3 regions of the Crystallibacter crystallopoietes genome follow, and region 1 is predicted to be linked to each of the others. Evidence: riboswitches for the same ligand, from Rfam matches in the RefSeq annotation. Region 1 holds a riboswitch; each other region holds the start of a gene.
What was found. Region 1 has a riboswitch for thiamine pyrophosphate ahead of thiD (bifunctional hydroxymethylpyrimidine kinase/phosphomethylpyrimidine kinase). Riboswitches for the same ligand answer to the same signal wherever they lie in the genome.
Positions count from the first base shown of each region.

Region 2: another riboswitch for thiamine pyrophosphate. It lies ahead of AC20117_RS02960 (ECF transporter S component); the one in region 1 lies ahead of thiD (bifunctional hydroxymethylpyrimidine kinase/phosphomethylpyrimidine kinase).
Region 3: another riboswitch for thiamine pyrophosphate. It lies ahead of thiO (glycine oxidase ThiO); the one in region 1 lies ahead of thiD (bifunctional hydroxymethylpyrimidine kinase/phosphomethylpyrimidine kinase).

Region 1 covers NZ_CP018863.1:4,227,911-4,233,939, forward strand. Annotated here, with positions in the region: gene proB (glutamate 5-kinase) at 1-287, opposite strand, end outside; gene obgE (GTPase ObgE) at 277-1,857, opposite strand; gene rpmA (50S ribosomal protein L27) at 1,988-2,251, opposite strand; gene rplU (50S ribosomal protein L21) at 2,307-2,615, opposite strand; gene thiD (bifunctional hydroxymethylpyrimidine kinase/phosphomethylpyrimidine kinase) at 2,837-4,312, opposite strand; TPP riboswitch at 4,379-4,477, opposite strand; gene AC20117_RS19495 (Rne/Rng family ribonuclease) at 4,558-6,029, opposite strand, start outside.
Region 2 covers NZ_CP018863.1:614,706-620,734, forward strand. Annotated here, with positions in the region: gene AC20117_RS02950 (energy-coupling factor transporter transmembrane component T family protein) at 1-671, opposite strand, end outside; gene AC20117_RS02955 (ABC transporter ATP-binding protein) at 668-2,227, opposite strand; gene AC20117_RS02960 (ECF transporter S component) at 2,231-2,845, opposite strand; TPP riboswitch at 2,898-3,036, opposite strand; gene AC20117_RS02965 (DUF4235 domain-containing protein) at 3,111-3,407, shown strand; partial or broken gene mnhG (monovalent cation/H(+) antiporter subunit G) at 3,590-3,967, opposite strand; gene AC20117_RS02975 (MrpF/PhaF family protein) at 3,957-4,226, opposite strand; gene AC20117_RS02980 (Na+/H+ antiporter subunit E) at 4,238-4,804, opposite strand; gene AC20117_RS02985 (Na+/H+ antiporter subunit D) at 4,801-6,029, opposite strand, start outside.
Region 3 covers NZ_CP018863.1:122,809-128,837, reverse strand. Annotated here, with positions in the region: gene AC20117_RS00585 (RNB domain-containing ribonuclease) at 164-1,648, opposite strand; gene AC20117_RS00580 (ferritin-like fold-containing protein) at 1,700-2,407, shown strand; gene thiE (thiamine phosphate synthase) at 2,441-3,082, opposite strand; TPP riboswitch at 3,186-3,319, shown strand; gene thiO (glycine oxidase ThiO) at 3,316-4,467, shown strand; gene thiS (sulfur carrier protein ThiS) at 4,464-4,700, shown strand; gene AC20117_RS00560 (thiazole synthase) at 4,704-5,471, shown strand; gene AC20117_RS00555 (4a-hydroxytetrahydrobiopterin dehydratase) at 5,486-5,818, shown strand; gene AC20117_RS00550 (hypothetical protein) at 5,841-6,029, opposite strand, start outside.

The DNA.
Region 1 (6,029 bases):
ATCAACAGCCCTTGGCCCACGCTGGCAGCCGCCTGCTGGGTGGCCAGGTCACGGGGGCGGCGCCCCAATCCCAGCGGAGCCAGCCCGGCAGCGATGGCACCTGAGGAAACCAGGATCAGCTCCGTGCCGGTGTTGCGGCGCGCGGCCAGCACGTCCACCAGGGACAGCAATGCGTCCTCGGAGATGCCTCCCGCAACAGAGGTCAGCGACGATGAGCCGACCTTAACTACTACCCTGCCGGCGGTCCGCAGCAGTGTACGGTCCGCCGGTTGAGAGCTAGCTTTCATCGTCTTCTTCCGAGGCCCCGCTTCCGGCGTGGTGCTTGTAATTGACGGATTCGGTCCAGATGCCGGCCTTGCGCTCGGCTTCCAGCTCCGCGCGTGCCGCCGCCCTGGCATCCTTGCGCTCCTGCTGTTCCTGGCGCTTCTGGCTGCGCGTGGGACGGCCGCTGAAATCGTCGAGCCGGATGTCGGTCCCGCGCGGTGCGCCGGCCAGCAGCTCGGCGCCGCCCATCATGGTCGGCTCCCAGTCGAAGACAACGGCGTCGTCTTCGCCGATGACCACGGTGGATCCCGGCACGGCTCCGGCCTTGAAGAGTTTGTCCTCGACACCCAGTTTGGCCAGGCGGTCCGAGAGGTAGCCGACGGCCTCGTCGTTGTTGAAGTCAGTCTGCTTGACCCAGCGCTCCGGCTTCTCGCCGAGCACCCGGTACAGCGGCTCAAGGTTCTTCTCTTCCTTGCGGATGATGAACCCTGCTTCGTTGACGGCCCGGGGCCGCAGGACAACCTTCACCGGCGCCGGCGCGGCTGCCGCCTCCTGGCGTGCCGCGGCGACGATGTCCGCCATGGCAAAGCTCAGCTGGCGCAGTCCCTCATGGCTGACCGCAGAGATTTCGAAGACTTTATAGCCGCGCTTCTCCAGTTCGGGCCGGACGAATTCCGCCATGTCCTTGCCGTCGGGCACATCCACCTTGTTCAGCGCCACCAGCCGAGGGCGCTCGTTCAAGGGCACGACGGCGCCGTCGGCACCGGCGTAGCTGAGGTCGACGGCGTAGGCAGCCAGTTCCGCCTCAATGGTCTCCAGGTCGGAAATCGGGTCGCGGTCGGCTTCCAGGCTGGCGCAGTCGAGAACGTGCACCAGGGCGGCGCACCGCTCTACGTGGCGCAGGAATTCGTGGCCCAGGCCCTTGCCTTCGCTGGCACCGGGGATCAGCCCGGGCACATCGGCGACGGTGAACCGCACGTCGCCGGCCTGGACGACGCCCAGGTTGGGCACCAACGTGGTGAAGGGATAGTCGGCGATCTTCGGCCGCGCGGCACTCAGGGCCGCAATCAGGCTCGACTTACCGGCCGAGGGGAAGCCTACCAGCGCGATATCCGCCACGGTCTTCAGCTCCAGGACGATGTCCCGCTCGTCGCCGGGGACCCCCAGCAGGGCAAAGCCAGGAGCCTTGCGCTTCTGCGACGACAGCGAGGCATTGCCCAGCCCGCCCTGGCCGCCAGCCGCCGCCACGTACTCGGCGCCTTCGCCAATGAGGTCGGCCAGCACTTCGCCGTCCTTGGTCTTGACCACGGTGCCGTCCGGGACAGGCAGGATCAGCGTTTCGCCGTTGCTGCCATGGCGCATATCGCCCTTGCCGAAGTCGCCGTTGCTGGCGTGCCGGTGCGGTGCGTGGTGGTAGGACAGCAGGGTGGTGGTCTGCGAGTCGACCCGCAGGATGACGTCGCCGCCGTTGCCACCGTTACCGCCGTCCGGACCGCCCAGCGGCTTGAACTTTTCACGCTTGACGGAAACACAGCCGTGGCCCCCGGTTCCACCGGATACATGCAATACAACCCGGTCAACGAAAGTTGCCACGTTTATCTCCTTTTACTTCAGGTGATCCCGGTTCACACCGGATGTGCCCATCAGTGATTCTAGTCTGGTTAAACACCAGTGAGGCGGACCCGCGGCCCGCCTCACTGGAAAGCTGTATTACTGCCGAAAATTACTCGGCAGCTGCTGCAGCAACGATGTTCACAACGCGGCGTCCGCGGCGAGTACCAAACTCAACCGCACCGGCCTCGAGGGCGAACAGGGTGTCGTCGCCGCCACGGCCGACGTTGGCGCCCGGGTGGAAGTGGGTGCCACGCTGGCGGACGATGATCTCACCAGCGGAAACAACCTGGCCGCCGAAGCGCTTTACGCCCAAACGCTGAGCGTTGGAATCGCGACCGTTGCGAGTGGAGCTCGCACCTTTCTTATGTGCCATTTGCTATGCCTACCTTTTGTGTCTATGGAAACTGTTGGAAGCCTGCCGACCGCAATTACGCGATGGAGGTGACCTTGACCTTGGTCAGTTCGGAACGGTAGCCCTGGCGCTTCTTGTAGCCGGTCTTGTTCTTGAACTTCTGGATGACAATCTTCGGCCCGCGAAGATTCTCAATGATCTCTGCAGTGACCTTGACCTTGGCCAGCTCATCAGCTGCGGAGGTAACCTTGTCGCCATCGACCAGGAGCAGCGCGGGCAGCTCGAAGGTGCTACCGGCTCCACCGGGGACGCGGTCAAGGGTTACGAGGTCTCCAACGGAAACCTTTTCTTGGCGGCCGCCTGCGCGGACAATCGCGTACACCACTTGGGAACTCACTTCTCTCGACGTTTAATACAGTTATGCGCTTTGAATACAGGCGGTAAAAGGATGCCTGCCAGCACTGTGCAGTGACGCCTACGGGATTTACCCTTCGAAGGCGTTCGCACCGAAGATCAAGATTACGCTATTTCCGCTATTTCCTGCAAATGACGCCCCCGCGGCGCGCCGCGGAACTGCGCTGTTAGCCCGGCCACACCGGTTGTGGTTCAAGCATAAAGCCTCGGCGCATCGAAAAAGTGGAGCTCATAACGCGCCGAATGCTCGAAGGCGGCCATCATCCGTTCGCGTTCCTGCTCCGGCAGCTGCTGGGCAGCCGCGTCCATGATTGCCACGGCCTGCCGGGTGGCTTCCGCAAATTCCTCGTCCGCATAAGTCTCGATCCACGCGCCGTACGGGTGACCCGCGGCTCCGGCGGACTTGTACCGGTCATACAGTTCACCGCCTACGTGGGCATACAGCCAGTAGCACGGAACCACAGCGGCCACCAGCTCCGCGTAGCTCCCCGCGGCGCTAACGGCAAGCAAGTGGTCCACGTACGCCTTGGTGACCGGCCCCTGTTCCGACTGGACGCCGCGGCCGGCGAGCCATTCCCGGTGCAGCTGAGCCTCGACTTCGATGCAGTTATGCGCGCTCTTGGCCCAGAAAAGCTGTTCCTGCTCGGTCGGCGCCAGCGCGCTGGCACGGGCCAGTGCCCGCGAGTAGCCATTAAGGTAGCGCGCGTCCTGGGCCAGGTAGTAGCCGAACTGCGCTTCGCTCAAGGTCCCCGCCGCGAGCTGCCGCACAAAATCCAGCTCCATGATCTCGGCCCGGATGCCGGCGGTGCGTTCCCAGACTTCCGTGCTGAACCGGTCCGCCGGACGCGGCGTGTGCTGGTGGAAATGGTGGATGGGCCCGCTGCCCTTCCCGACCTCCAGCTCGTCAGCGCGCACCAGCGCACCGAACAGCCACTCCTTGACCTCTTTGAGCGACTCCGTCCAGTCCCCCGTCCGGGCCTGCACCGTGGCCATCGCTGCCGAGAGCGAGCAGCCGGTCCCGTGCGTGTTTTTCGTCCGCACCCGCCCTGAACGGAATTCAACCACCTCGCCCGCCAGCCGGCCGTTCACATCCACCAGCGCATCGGGGCAGTCCTCCGCGGGCAGGTGTCCGCCCTTGACCAGAACCATCACGCCATGCCGGCGGGAGAGCTCCCTCCCCTGCGCCAGCGCCTCTTGCCAGTCTGCGGCAGGCGCGGCACCGAGCAGCACCGCCAGCTCCGGCAGGTTCGGCGTCACGAGGTGGGCCTGGTTGAGCAACAGGCGCAGCGCTTCCTCCGCTTCCGCAGCCAGCAGCCGGTCGCCGCTGGTGGCCACCATCACCGGGTCCAGGACAACGACGGCGGGGCTCACCTCAGCGAGCCAGCGGCCTACCGTGCCAATCACCTCGCTGTCACCAAGCATGCCGATCTTCACCGCATCGATGCAGACGTCGTCGCTGACCGCGGTGAGCTGTTCGGTGAGGAATGACGCCGGCGGCGTGTGGACGGAGCGCACGCCTTGGGTGTTCTGCGCTACCAGGGCGGTCACCGCGGCCATACCGTAGCCGCCGTTCGCTGCGATGCTCTTCAGGTCCGCCTGGATCCCGGCGCCGCCGGACGGATCGGTTCCTGCAATGCTCAAAACCCTGGGGGTGGTTCGAATGGTCATGGCTGCTCCGTTGCTGCTCAGGGCGGAACACGCACGGCAGAATTCCACGCTGGCCAGCCAGCGGCCCGAAGACTGCAGCGACATCCCTCCGCCAGTCCTAACTGGTTCAGGTTCAACGGGTCTAAAATCTCAGCCAGCCAGTCGCTGGCACCCCGTGTCACTGCTGCCAGCCTAATGCATCAGGGGCGGTCCTTTCGACATGAAAGGACCGCCCCTGTTACTAGCAGCAATTACTCAGTGTGGGATCAGAGTTCCGACGCGGGAACTCCGACTCCCAGAATGACCGGCTGCACCGGAGTCTTTTTCTCGGCATCAGGCTTGGCCCCAGCTTCTTCATGGCCCGCCGACGCATCGGCGCCGCCCGCTCCGGAGGCCGGCTGAACTGCCGGGGCCGCCTTCGCGGACTGCTCCATGCCGTCACGCTGCTCAATGGGGGCTTGATTCGCGGATCCCTGGGGGCTGCTTGCGGCACGACGACGGCGGCCGCGGCGCTCCGGCGGCGCCGTCACCTCAGGTTTTGCCTCCGGAGCCGGCGTCGGCGTCACCTCAGGCTTTCCCGCAGGTTCCGGTTGCGTTTCCGGCTCCGGCTCCGTGACGATCTCCGGGCTGACCTTGTTGAAGGCATCCGTCAGGCTCGCCAGCGTCAGGACCGGCTCTTCGCGGGCCGCTACCGGGCTGTGTTCGGCGCGGGGCAGCACAACCTTTTCGCCGTTGATGGTCAGGACCGGAGCCTCGGGGGTTGCAGCCGGTTCCGCCTTGCGGGCCGCCTCGTGTTCCTCGGCCTCATGGGCGGCGTGGGTTGCGGCGGCGATGGAGGCCAGTGCGGCACGGGCCGCCTGAGCCTTGGCTTGCCGCTCGGCGTCGTCCTCATGCTCCGGTTCCACAACATTGTCCGGCGTCGAGGGCGCAGCGCCCTGGTTGTTCTGGCTCTTGCTCCGGCGCTTTTCACTGCGGGACGGCTTCTCCGGCCGCCCCGGCTTTTCAGCGCGGACAAGGTGCTGGTGGTGCTCAGCAGCCACCGCGGCACGGCGGTGCTCCAGCGGTTCGTCGTGGGTGACCACGCCGCGGCCGCCGCAATGCTCGCAGTTCTCGCCGAAGACCTCCAGCAGCCCGGTGCCCATCCGCTTGCGGGTCATCTGGACCAGGCCCAGCGACGTCACTTCGGCTACCTGGTGCTTGGTCCGGTCCCGGCCCAGGCATTCGACCAGTCGGCGCAGCACCAGATCGCGGTTGGCCTCGAGCACCATGTCGATGAAGTCGATGACGATGATGCCGCCGATGTCGCGCAGGCGCAGCTGCCGGACTACCTCTTCGGCCGCCTCCAGGTTGTTCTTGGTGACGGTCTCTTCGAGGTTGCCGCCGGAGCCGGTGAACTTGCCGGTGTTGACGTCCACCACGGTCATGGCTTCGGTACGGTCGATGACCAGCGACCCGCCCGAGGGCAGGAAGACCTTGCGCTCGAGGGCCTTGTGGATCTGCTCGTCGATCCTGTTGGCCGCGAAGATGTCGTCCGCGCCGGTCCACTTCTCCAGCCTGTCCACGAGATCCGGTGCCACATAGGTCACGTAGGCCTCGATGGTGTCCCAGGCCTCTTCACCGGACACGATGAGCTTCGAGAAGTCCTCGTTGAAGACGTCGCGGACCACCTTGATGGTCAGGTCAGGCTCTGCGTAGAGCAGTTCCGGCGGCAGCGTCTTGTTGGAGGTCGACTTGCGTT
Region 2 (6,029 bases), 1.1 Mb from region 1:
CGTTGTGCCCCGCCGAAACCGCGGGCCTCCATTGCCACCGCCAGGCGGGTGGCGCGCCGGATCGCCTGCACGATCAGCCCGAACGCCTGGCCAAGGAACGCGGCGAATTTGGCCAGCGGCTTGTTCTCGGCGCCGACTCCGCGGGCACGGCGGGCCAGACCCAGGGTCCGCCATTCCTCGACCAGCAGACCCACCAGCCGGAGGCCGGCCAGGGCCCCGAGCACAAACCGGTGCGGCAGCTTCAGCTTCTGCGCCAGCGCATCGGCCAGATCGGTGGGGTCAGTGGTCAGCAGCAGGAAGATTCCGGGCAGTGCCACCGCCAGGGACCGCAGCCCGATGGCGACGCCGGAGTTGATGGAATCCTCGGTGAACAGCAGCGGGCCCGCTTCGAAGACCACCGCGCCGGTTTTCTCCGCCAGCAGCGCCGTGCCGTAGGCGCCAACCGCGGCCGCCACCACCAGCGGCCAGCCGCGCCGGAACAATGCCCAGGCGCTGATGCCCAGTACCGGCAGCAGCAGCAGTTCCGCGGCCAGCACCACGCCGGCGCTCACCCAGTCCACGCTGAGCATCACCACTACGGTGACCATGGCAACGGCGGCGAGCTTCGAGAGCGGATTGGCACGGGTGAAGGGCGAGGCAGTCAGCCGCGGGGTCATGATGTCCAGGCTCATGCCGCCCTCCCGCTCGCGACCCGCGCCTGGACCTGTGCTGTTCCCTCCGCCACGCGCAGGACGTTGCCGCCGAGCGCCGCGGTGAAGTCGCCGTCGTGGGTCACGGACACCACGGCGTGGCCTTCGGCGATCAGTCCGCCGAGCAGCGAGACCAGTTCCGCCCAGGTGTTCGCGTCCTGCCCGAAGGTCGGTTCATCCAGGACCAGGATGTCCGGGCTGGTGGCCAGCATGGTCGCCACGGACAGCCTGCGCTTCTCCCCGCCCGAAAGGGTGAAGGGATTGGCCTGCAGGAGTTTGGTCAGCCGCAGCCTCTCGGCGATGGCATCAACGCGGCGGCGCACCTCGTCCTCCGGGAGCCGGGCGACGCGCCGGGGACCGAATTCGAGTTCGTCGATCACCCGGTGGGTCAGGAACTGGTGCTCGGGTTCCTGGAAGACAGTGCCGATCCTAGTGACGAGTTCAGCTGATTTCCACTTGTGCACCGTACTGGCCGCACCCCGCCGGAGCTCCGGTGCGGCCTCAAGCCTGCCGCCCGCGGGGGTCAGCAGCCCGGCCAGGGTCAGCGCCAGGGTTGACTTGCCGGCGCCGTTGGGGCCGGTGATGCTCAGCGCCTCGCCCGCCGCCAGTTCCAGCGAGACCTTACTGACTACCGGCCCGGCCCTGCGGGTCCGGGCCACGGACAGCTCCGCCGCCCGGAGCAGGCCCGTGCCCGGCGTGCTGTGGCTCCCGCCGTTACCGCGGCCGCTGGGGGGCCCGGGCGTGCGCAGCCGGGGCGTGTAGCCGGGGACCCAGACACCCGCTTCGATCAGTCGTTCCCTGGTACCTGCGGCATTGAGCACCTCAGCCGGCGGACCGTCGGCGAGAACTCCACCGTCGGCCGCCAGCACGATGACCCGATCCACCACGTCCGCCCAGATGGCCACGCGGTGCTCCACCACAATCAGGGTGGCGCCGGTGCGCTCAAGCACCCCGACGACGGCGTCCCGGACCTCCAGTACGCCGTCCGGGTCCAGGTTCGCCGTGGGCTCGTCCAGCAACAGGACTCCCGGCCGCATGGCCAGGACCGATGCCAGTGCGAGCCGCTGCTTCTGTCCGCCGGAGAGTGCGGTGGTGGGGTGGTCCAGCGGGACTTCGAGGCCCACATCCGACAGGCTTTTGCGCACCCGCGACCAGATTTCGTCCCGCGGCAGGGCCATGTTCTCCGCGCCGAAGGTGACCTCGTCCCCCACCCGGGCCATGACCACCTGCGACTCCGGGTCCTGAAGCACCAGTCCCGTCCGGCCGCGGGACTGGACCGGGTGCATGCCGTCGACGGTCAGGCGGCCGGCTTCGTCCCCTTCGCCTTCGTCGCCCAGCACCCCCGCGATGGCATGCAGCAGGGTGGATTTGCCGGCACCGGAGGCGCCGAGCAGCAGCACGCGCTCCCCCGGCTCGATCCTGAAGCTCACGTCGCTGACCGCCGGATCCTTGCGGCCGGCATGGCGCCAGCCGTATCCCTCGGCGGTAACGGCGGCCGGGCGGCCGCGCTCCGCCGTCGTGCTTTGAGTGTTTGCCATGGCCTATACGTCTGCCGTCCGGCCGGCGGCAAAGGACGAGAGCGCGCCCGTCTTGGCCAGTCCCCTCATCGCCAGCCAGGGCAGCAGGCCGGCGATGACCACGCCGGAGACTGCGGCGAACAGCGTGTACCAGAGCTTCCAGTCTGTGGCCCATTCCACGTTCCACAGGATGTTCTCGCCGATGGCCAGCGCCAGGCCTGCACCCAGCCCGGCCAGCAGCGACACGCCGAGGTTGAACTTCTTGTAGAGGAAGAGCAGGAAGACCAGTTCCGCGCCGACGCCCTGGATCAGGCCGGAGAGGAGCACGGTGAGGCCGAACTGCGTGCCCAGCAGGCTCGACACGGCGGCCGCGAGGACCTCGCAGTAGATCGCCGCGCCGGGCTTGCGGATGAGCAGCCCACCCAGGACCCCGGCCGTGAGCCAGCCGCCGGCATAGAGCCCGCCGGCTGGCGGGAAGGCCGCGGTCAGCACCGCGATGCCCGAATAACCGGCGGACCAGGCCCAGAAGATAACGCCGATGGCTACGCCGATCACGGACGCCACGACAATATCGACAACTCGCCAGGTGTAACGGGGTTTGCGCGCAGCAGCCTGCGGGGAAGGTGTAACGGTGTTCATGGAAAATCCTCCTGAGGTTCAGGAGGGGAGGGCAACCCGGCTTTTCCGGGCACACCCTGAGATCTCGACTCCCTTCGCCGGTACTAACCGGAGCAGGTTCGAGGGTCTGCGGCTGGCCGCACTCTCAGCGTCCCGACCCGGTACCGCTGCTTGCCGTGGTTACCGTGACGGACGCTCCCCTGTCGTCATGTGTGCTTTTTCAAGCGTCTTCCAGTGTACTACTGACGACGGCGGGTGGCAGCCGACCCGGAAAACGCTAGGCTGGGTGGCAGATGACATTACCGACGAAGGGCAGTGGCAAATGAGTATGGTTTTGAAACTTCTGGGTACGTTGGTGAGCATCGGTGCGGGCCTGGCCGGCGCCAAGCTCATCGACATCCTGTGGAAGGCCGTCACCGGGGAGGACTCCCCCAAGCATGACGACGACATGGAGAACAGCCTGCGCGCCACCCTCGCCTTTGCCGCGATTTCCGGTACTGTCAGCGCGATCATCCGTGTGCTTTCCCAGCGCGGAACCATGCAGGCAGTCAACCGCTTCAACCGGACCCGCGACATGGTCTAGTCCCCGGGGCAGTTTCAGGATTCGCGGCGGCGTTTGGCGGAAGCCTTCGCCGCCGCTTCCTTTGGCTCCTTGATCCGCAACGCGCCCTTCAGCTTTCCTGCAGGCTTTTCGTCAGCCTTCCCGGCGGCGTCCAGTTCCGCCGCCAGCTCGGGATCGGCAGCCAGCGCCGCCTCTTCCGCGGCATCCGCCTTCCGGCGTTCGGCTTCTTCCGCCGCGGCTTTCTGGACCACCGCATCCAGGTCGTCCACGCTCAGTGTTTCCCGGTGCAGGTGCTTGGTGCGGTAACCAGCACGGCCCACCATGTGTGCCGACACCGGAACCGTCAGCAGCTGGAACAGCCAGGCGATAATCAGCACCGGCACCGCTGCCCAGCTGCGGAGCTGCAGGGCCAGGCCGATCAGCAGCAGCAGCAGCCCGAAAACCTGGGGCTTGGTGGCTGCGTGCATCCGCGAGAGCAGGTCCGGAAACCGGAGCAGCCCGATAGCGGCGGCCAGGGACATAAGCGCCCCGAGGACCAGGCAGAGTCCGGCGGCAATTTCCAGCACAAAATCAGTGTTCATGGGTCCGCCTGTCGATGACGAAGCGGGCTACCGTGACTGAGCCGATGAAGCCGATCAGGGAAATGATGATCACCAAGGTCAGATTGGCCTGATGCTTCCGGACGGCCATGTCAGCTATCAGGCCCGCGCAGACGATGGCCAGCAGAACGTCGATAGCGATCACCCTGTCCAAGATGGAGGGGCCTTTGACAATGCGGGAGATTGCGACGGCGGCGGAGAAGGCCAGGACGACCGTGACGATCACCAGGACAACTTCCATGAACGGACTGTTCAACTGGTTCCTCCGTTCCGCCGGTTTGCTGCCTCCGCTTTGACCATGGCGACTTCCTCTTTACTGCCGATGGCCCGGATCAGCCCGGCCTCGATCCTGCGGACCTGGTCGCGGAACCGGTCCGCCTTGTCCGGGTCCGGAATGTCCAGCACGTGCAGGTAGAGCGTCGACGTGGACCGGTCCACGTCCACCACGAGACTCCCGGGAATCAGCGAGATGGTGTGACCGGTGGCGGTAACCAGCAGGTCCGAATGGCTGCGCAGCTGGACGGCCACCACACCGTTCTTGGTCCTTGGTCCCCGGGTGAGCGCGATCCAGAAGACCTCGAAACTGGCCTTGGCCACGTTCAGTACGAACGCCGCCACGAACACGGCTGCTGCCCACAGATTCAGCCGTCCGGCAAGTTCTACCGGCGGCAAGTAAAAGATATTGACGACGGCGAGGGCGATGAGCAGTCCGAAAATCAGGTTGCCGGCGCTGAAGTCCTGCCAGAGGGCGCCCCAGAGGATGACCAGCCAGACCAGCAGGGGAATTTCGACGAGCAGCGGAATCCGGGAACGGGTCATTGCTCAACCCCCTGTGCCGCGCCGGTGCCGAGAACGGCTTCGATGTAGGGTGTGCGCTCGAGCATCGCCCGGGCGCCCTGATCGCTCAGCTGGAACAGCGGGCCGGCGAAGACGGTCAGTGCCACTCCGAGTGCCACCAGGCCCATGGTGGCTCCGACCATGCTCTTGGGCAGCAGGTGGATGGTCCCCCTGCCGGAGAACCGGCCGGTGGGCTTGTCGGTCACGTACTTGGAGGTGCGCAGCGTGGAACCGTCCGGCTTGCTGGCCAGCAGCACCGGATCCGGATGCTCGGCGTCCTCCGGCGTCCGCCAGAAGGCCCTGTTCCAGACGCGGGCCATGGCCATCAGGGTCAGCAGGGAGGTGACGACGCTGCCGATCACCAGCGTGTACGACACCGGGGTGGCAAGATCGACGCCGCCTTGCAGCAGGCCCAGCTTGCCGAGGAAGCCGGAGAAGGGCGGGATGCCCGCCAGGTTCATGGCCGGCACAAAGTACAGGATCGCCAGCAGCGGCGAGAGCTTCGCCATGCCGCCCAGCCGGTCCATGTTGGAGGTGCCGCCGCGGCGTTCGATCAGACCCGCCACCAGGAACAGGCTGGTCTGGACGGTAATGTGGTGCGCCACGTAGTACATCGTCGATCCCAGTCCGACCACTGAGCTCATCGCCAGGCCGAAAACCATGTAGCCGATGTGGCTGACCAGCGTGAACGAGAGCATGCGTTTGATGTCGATCTGGGCCAGCGCTCCGAGGATGCCGACCAGCATGGTCAGCAGCGCAACGATCATCAGGAAGGTGTTGATCCGGTCCCCCGGAAAGAGCAGCGTCTCGGTCCGGATCAGGGCGTAGACACCCACCTTGGTCAGCAGGCCGGCGAACACTGCGGTAACCGGGGCCGGTGCGGTGGGATACGAGTCGGGCAGCCAGAAGGACAGCGGGAACACCGCGGCCTTGATGCCGAACGCCACCACCAGCATCAGGTGCAGAATCATTTGCGTGGAGTCATCCAGTTCGCCCAGCTTCACGGCCAGGTCGGCCATGTTGATGGTGCCGGTCGCCGCGTAGATCATCGCAATGGAGAGCAGGAACAGCATCGACGAAATAACGCTGACCACCACGTACGTCACGCCAGCCCGGACACGTGGCCCCGTCCCGCCCATGGTCATCAGGACATAACTGGCGGTCAGCAGAATCTCGAAACCTACGTAGAGGTTGAACAGGTCCCCGG
Region 3 (6,029 bases), 660 kb from region 1:
CATCGTGGCCATGCCGGCGGGTTAAAGATCGCGTAGGTGCGGATCTGTTGATGAAATTTACTAACAATCAACGACCGGGCATCCAGTTCTACAATGACCAGTCTACCGGCTGGCACCAAATCGTCTCCCGGGTTGGCTCCGTGGGGCGGATGAGGCGGACCGCTCAGGCCGGGCTGATCAGCTCGAACCGTACAGTGCGCTTCACGATATCCGCCTCGACCAGACGGGCCCTGATGGCGGTGCCGGCCTGCAGTTCCCCGTCGCAACGCGCGCTGACAGCGGGATCACTGATCTGGATAGTGCCGTGCGGGACGGCGTCCTGACGGCCATTGCCATTGGAATTATGGTTCGAGTGATTGCTGGAATTGCGGGCCGAGATCACCACGGCGTCGAATTCCTCGCCCACCCGGTGGCTGAGCAGTGCCGCTTCCACCGCGTCCAGTGCCGCACGTTCCAACCGTCCGGACAGCTGGTCCGAGGCAGCCATCAGCTGGGGGAGTTCGGGCAAGGCCTGCCGGGCCCAGCCGGGCACCTCGGTCTTGGCGCACAACGCCTCGCAGATGACCAGCACGAAACGGTCCACCAGCCGGCGCAGCGGTGCGGTGGTGTGGGCGTATGGCGCGGCGATCGCCGCCTGGGTCTGTTCCTGCGGCACCTCGCCATCGAACGGTGTGTAGCCGGCACCGCGGAACAGCGACCCGGCGGCGTTCATCAATGCCAGCTGTTTCGGATCCGCGGTGTTGAGGCCGCGCAGATATTCGCCGTAGGCAATTCCCTCCGGCCAGGGGTGGCCCAGCGCCTTGGTCTGGCGGCGGAAGCGGGCCTCCGACTCCTCGTCCGGAGCGGGCATGGTGCGCAGGATCCCTACCTTGCCCTCGAGCATGATTTCCGCTGCCGCCATGCCGGTCATCAGCGAAATCTGGGCGTTCCAGTCCTCGACCGGCCGTGCGGGCCTCGCCACGATGAAGTAATGGCGGCCGTCATGGGCTATTTCCTCGTCCGGCAGGTTCAGGCTGGCGCCGCCGCGCTGCCGCTCCAGCTCGATGCGCTTCCGCCCTACTTCTTTGAGCAGCTGCAGATAGACCGGCGCTTCGCCGGAATCGATGTCCTGCTGGACCTGTTCGTAGTTCAGCTTGGCGCGGCTGCGTATTCTGGCCCGGCGCAACGAGACCGTACTGACGACCGCGGCGGCGTCGAGCTCGAATTCCCACACGAAGGCGCTGCGGTCCTGGTCCGGGAGGAGGCTGCCGGCGTCTTCGCTGATTACCGGCGGGTGAAGCGGAATGCGTCCGTCAGGAGCGTAGATGGTCTGGCCGCGCCGTCGCGTCTCAGCGTCAAGTTCACCGCCGGGAGCAACAAAAGCGGGAACATCGGCGATGGCATACCAGAGCCGGTAGCCCCCGCCGTCGCGCTCGATGTACATCGCCTGGTCCAGGTCGGTGGAGCTCGGTGGATCGATGGTGACAAAGTCCAGGGCGGTCAGATCCGCGGCAGGCATGGGCAGTTGCGCCACGGCCTTCTCGGCCTCCGCGATGACCGAAGGGCTGAACGCCGCAGGAAGTTCCAGCTCGGTGCGCAGTTCCTTCAGCACACGGGCGAGCAGATGCTGCGATTCATTAACTCTGGCGTCAACGTGTGAATACGGCACAGGCTCAGCCTATCGCCACAGCGCCGCAGGTGGGGCGTTAGGGTAGTGCTCATGAGTTCCGAAGGATCCTTCCCCGCTGATCGTCCGGCCACCAGCAATGGGACAGGAGCGGAACAGCTGCAGCATGTCGTTGATCTTTACGGCGTCATGGCCTACGGCGAGCTGTCCGCCTTCGAGCGGTTCTCCTCGGACGCCCGGTTCTCACCGACTTTGAAAGACCGCGCTGATCTCGGACGCCTAGCCGTTGTCGAATTCGGGCACTTTGAACTTGTCAGCGCCGAGCTGGCCCGCCTCGGCGTCGACGTGCAAGTTGCCATGGCGCCCTTCCAAGCTTCGATCGACGCGTTCCATGAGCGGACGCGGCCCGGAGACTGGTACGAATCGTTGATGAAGGCCTATGTTACCGACGCCGTCTCGGGAGATTTCTACCGGGCGATCGCCGACCGGCTGGATCCCGATACACGCGCGCTGGTGTCCAGGATCAAAGAAAACGAAGACCAGCTGACCTTGCTCACCACCCGGCTGCGCAGGGCGCTGGAACATGACGAGCGGCTGGCCTCGAGGCTTGCCCTGTGGGGCCGGCGGCTGGTCGGCGAGGCGTTGACGCAGGCGCAGCGCATCGGGATCGAGCGCGCCTTCCTGGGCGCCCTGCTGGGGCTGGATGACCCGGCCGCCCAGCAGACCGTTACGGCGGAACTCTTTGCGGAACTCACCCGGAACCATTCCCGCCGGATGAATGCCTTGGGCCTGACCGCCTAAGCGTTCAGGCAGCCCGGCGGGTGGAACCAGCGGCTACAGCGGCGGCAGCGCGGACTTCAGCGCCCGGGCGGCCTCCGCGGGATCATCGGCATCGGTGACGGCACGGACGACGACCACGCGTTTGGCCCCGGCCTCCGTCACCCGGTCGATGTTGTCCAGATCGATGCCGCCGATCGCAAACCACGGCTTGCCGGAACCCGTCTGCCCCTGCTGGGCGGCAGTAAATTCCACCAGCTGAAGACCGACGGCGGCCCGGCCCGGCTTGGTCGGAGTGGCCCAGAGCGGACCGGTGCAGAAATAGTCCAGGGTGTCATCGGCCAGGGCGGCTGCTGCCTGTTCCGGAGTGTGCGTGGAGCGGCCGATGGCGGCAGCGGGCCCGAGCAAAGAGCGCGCCGCGGCCGGCGGCAGGTCCTGCTGGCCGACGTGGAAGACCGGCGCCCCGGCCACCGCAGCCAGATCCGCCCTGTCATTGACGGACCACGGCTTCGCATGCCGGGCGGCAACGTCGGCGAGCACGCCGAGCAGCTCCAGCTCCTCGGCGGCGTCGAGGGTCTTGTCCCGCAACTGGATGATGTCCACGCCGCCGGAGTAGGCAGCATCGAGGAACTGCTCGAAGTCCCCACGGTCGCGGCGCGCGTCGGTGCAAAGGTAAAGCTGGGCAGAGGAAAAATCCATACCTGCAACCATAAGGCAAACCGCGCAAGGAACTCCGCGGTGGCGGGACGCCGGCTTGCGGCAGCATGTGACGACGGCGAAGCCGCGACTATGGCTACACTGGAGAAAACACTGCGGGAGCCTGATACGCGGCACGTGCGGCAATTGCCGGCGGCCGACAGGCTGAGAGGGTGCCTGGCACCGACCGTCGAACCTGATCCGGGTCATGCCGGCGTAGGGAAGGAAGCTCAAAGTTGTCCAAACATATTGCCGTCATCGGTGCGGGCATAGTGGGACTGGGTATCGCCGCAGAAGCCACCCGCCGCGGCCACCGTGTCACCGTCATCGATCCCGCTCCCGGCGCGGGCGCCACCTACGCCGCCGCCGGCATGCTGGCCCCGGTCAGCGAATTGCACTACCAGGAAGAGCGGTTGCTCGCGCTGACCCGTGAGTCCGCCCGGCTTTACCCCGGGTTCATTGCAGGGCTGGGGGAGACCGGCTACCAGGAAACCGGGACCTTGGTGGCCGCTTTCGACGCCGCGGACCGCGCCGCGCTCGCAGACCTGAAACAGGCACAGCTGGCCGAAGGGCTCGAGGTTCATGAGATCACCAGCCGCGAGGCCCGCCGGCTCGAACCCAGCCTGGGCCCGGCTCTGACCGGCGCCTTCTACGCACCGGGAGACCACCAGGTGGATCCACGGGCCCTTGCCGCAGCGTTACTGAAGATGCTGCGGAACTCAGGCGCCGCCGTCGTTAGTGAAAAGGCGGCCGGACTCCTCACGGATGCTGACGGCAGCGTTGCTGGCGTGCAGCTGGCAGGCGGCGAGGCCATCGAGGCAGACGAAACGGTGGTGGCGAACGGGCTTGCGGCCGCCGCACTCTCCGGCCTGCCCGAAGGGCTGCGGCTGCCGCTGCGTCCGGTGTACGGGGACATTCTGCGGCTGCGCGTGCCGGCAGGCCTGCAGCCGTTCCTCACCTCCACAATCCGGGGCATCGTACGCGGGCACCCTGTTTATCTTGTCCCGCGCGGGGACGGCACGGTGGTAATCGGAGCCACCCAGCGTGAGGACGGCTCCGCGGACGTGTCGGCGGGCGGGGTGTACCAGTTGCTCCGTGACGCCCAGACGCTGGTGCCGGCAGTTGCGGAACTCGCGCTCGAACAGATGACCTGCCGCGCCCGGCCGGGAACACCGGATAACGCGCCGTTGCTTGGGCGGGTGGCGGCAGGGGCGGAGGAGCTTCCGGGGCTGGTAGTTGCTACCGGATTCTTCCGCCACGGAGTGCTGCTGACGCCGGTTGCGGCCAGGATCTGCGCCGATCTCATCGACGGGGTGCAAATCTCCGCCGAGCTACTGCAATTCAATCCCGACAGGTTCAGCAATATGACCAAGGAGAGTCACGTATGAAGATCACCGTCAACGGCAGTCCGCACACCTTGCCGACCGCGCCGACACTGCTCGAACTGGTGGCCGGGACCACCGGCCGCGAATTGACGGAGGACGGGCGGCCGGCCGACGGCGGACGGCTCGGTGTGGCTGTAGCGCTGAACTCTGAGGTGGCGCCGCGCGGCAGTTGGGCCCGGACCGTGCTCGCCGACGGCGACGGCGTGGAACTCGTGACCGCAGTACAGGGAGGCTGAATAATGGATGAACTGATGATCGACGGAGTCAGGCTCGGATCGCGCCTGATCATGGGCACGGGCGGCGCGCCGAGCCTGGATGGTTTGGGCGAGGCCCTGCTGGCTTCCGGAACGGAACTCACGACGGTAGCGATGCGCCGCTACGCCGCCGGCACTGGCACCTCGGTCTTCGACCTGCTGGAACGCAATGGTATCCGGGTACTGCCGAACACGGCAGGCTGCTACACGGCGCGGGAGGCGGTAATGACCGCCGAGCTGGGGCGTGAAGCCCTGGAAACGAACTGGGTGAAACTCGAAGTCATCGCGGACGAAGAGACACTGCTGCCCGACGCGGTGGAACTCGTGGAAGCAACCGAGGCACTGGTCAACCGCGGGTTCAAGGTCTTCGCGTACACCAATGACGACCCGGTGCTGGCCCGCCGGCTCGAGCTGCTGGGTGCTGCCGCCGTCATGCCGCTGGGTGCTCCGATCGGTACCGGACTGGGGATCCTCAATCCGCACAACATCGAGTTGATTGTCTCGCGCGCCGGGATTCCGGTAGTGCTGGACGCCGGCATTGGCACGGCGTCGGACGCGGCGCTGGCCATGGAGCTGGGCTGCGACGCCGTCCTGCTGGCCACGGCAGTGACCAGGGCCCAGCATCCGGTCCGGATGGCCGAAGCCTTCAAACATGCGGTCATGGCCGGTAGGCTGGCGGCAACAGGCGGCCGGATCCCCAAACGGGAGCACGCTTTGGCTTCATCATCGTTTGCAGGCCGCCCTGATCTCTAGCCACAGGAGGAGCAATGGGCGCCGAGGACAAGCTGGACAGCAAGCAGATCGATGAACAGCTCAGGACGCTGCCGGATTGGCGCCACAGCGAAGGCGCGCTGGTCACCGTCTTCAAGCTCGAGAACGGGCGGGCTGCGCTCGATTTCATTGCCGGGGCGGGAGAGCTGGCCGAGGAGGCCAATCACCATCCGGACCTCGACTGGCGCTACAACAAGGTCTTCATCCGGCTGACGTCACATGATGCAGGGTCCGCGGTAACAACCCGCGACGTCGCTGCAGCCACTTCGTTAAGTGAGCTTGCCATCCGGCTGGGAGCCACGGCCCAACCGGACAAGTACCCGGCCTGACGGCCAGGTACCCTCCGGCGGGTCAGCGCAAGGCTTCGGTCAGGCGCTCCACGTCCGCGGCGACGCGACGTCGTCCGACCAGGAGCGCCGTCAGCCAGGCCACGGGAACGGCCAGCACCATGGGCAGCAGCCAACTCAGATGCTCCGCGCCGGGCTGAGAGCCAAGGTCTGCGAACATCAGGATGAGCCACAAGATGGTGGCGGCCAGGAT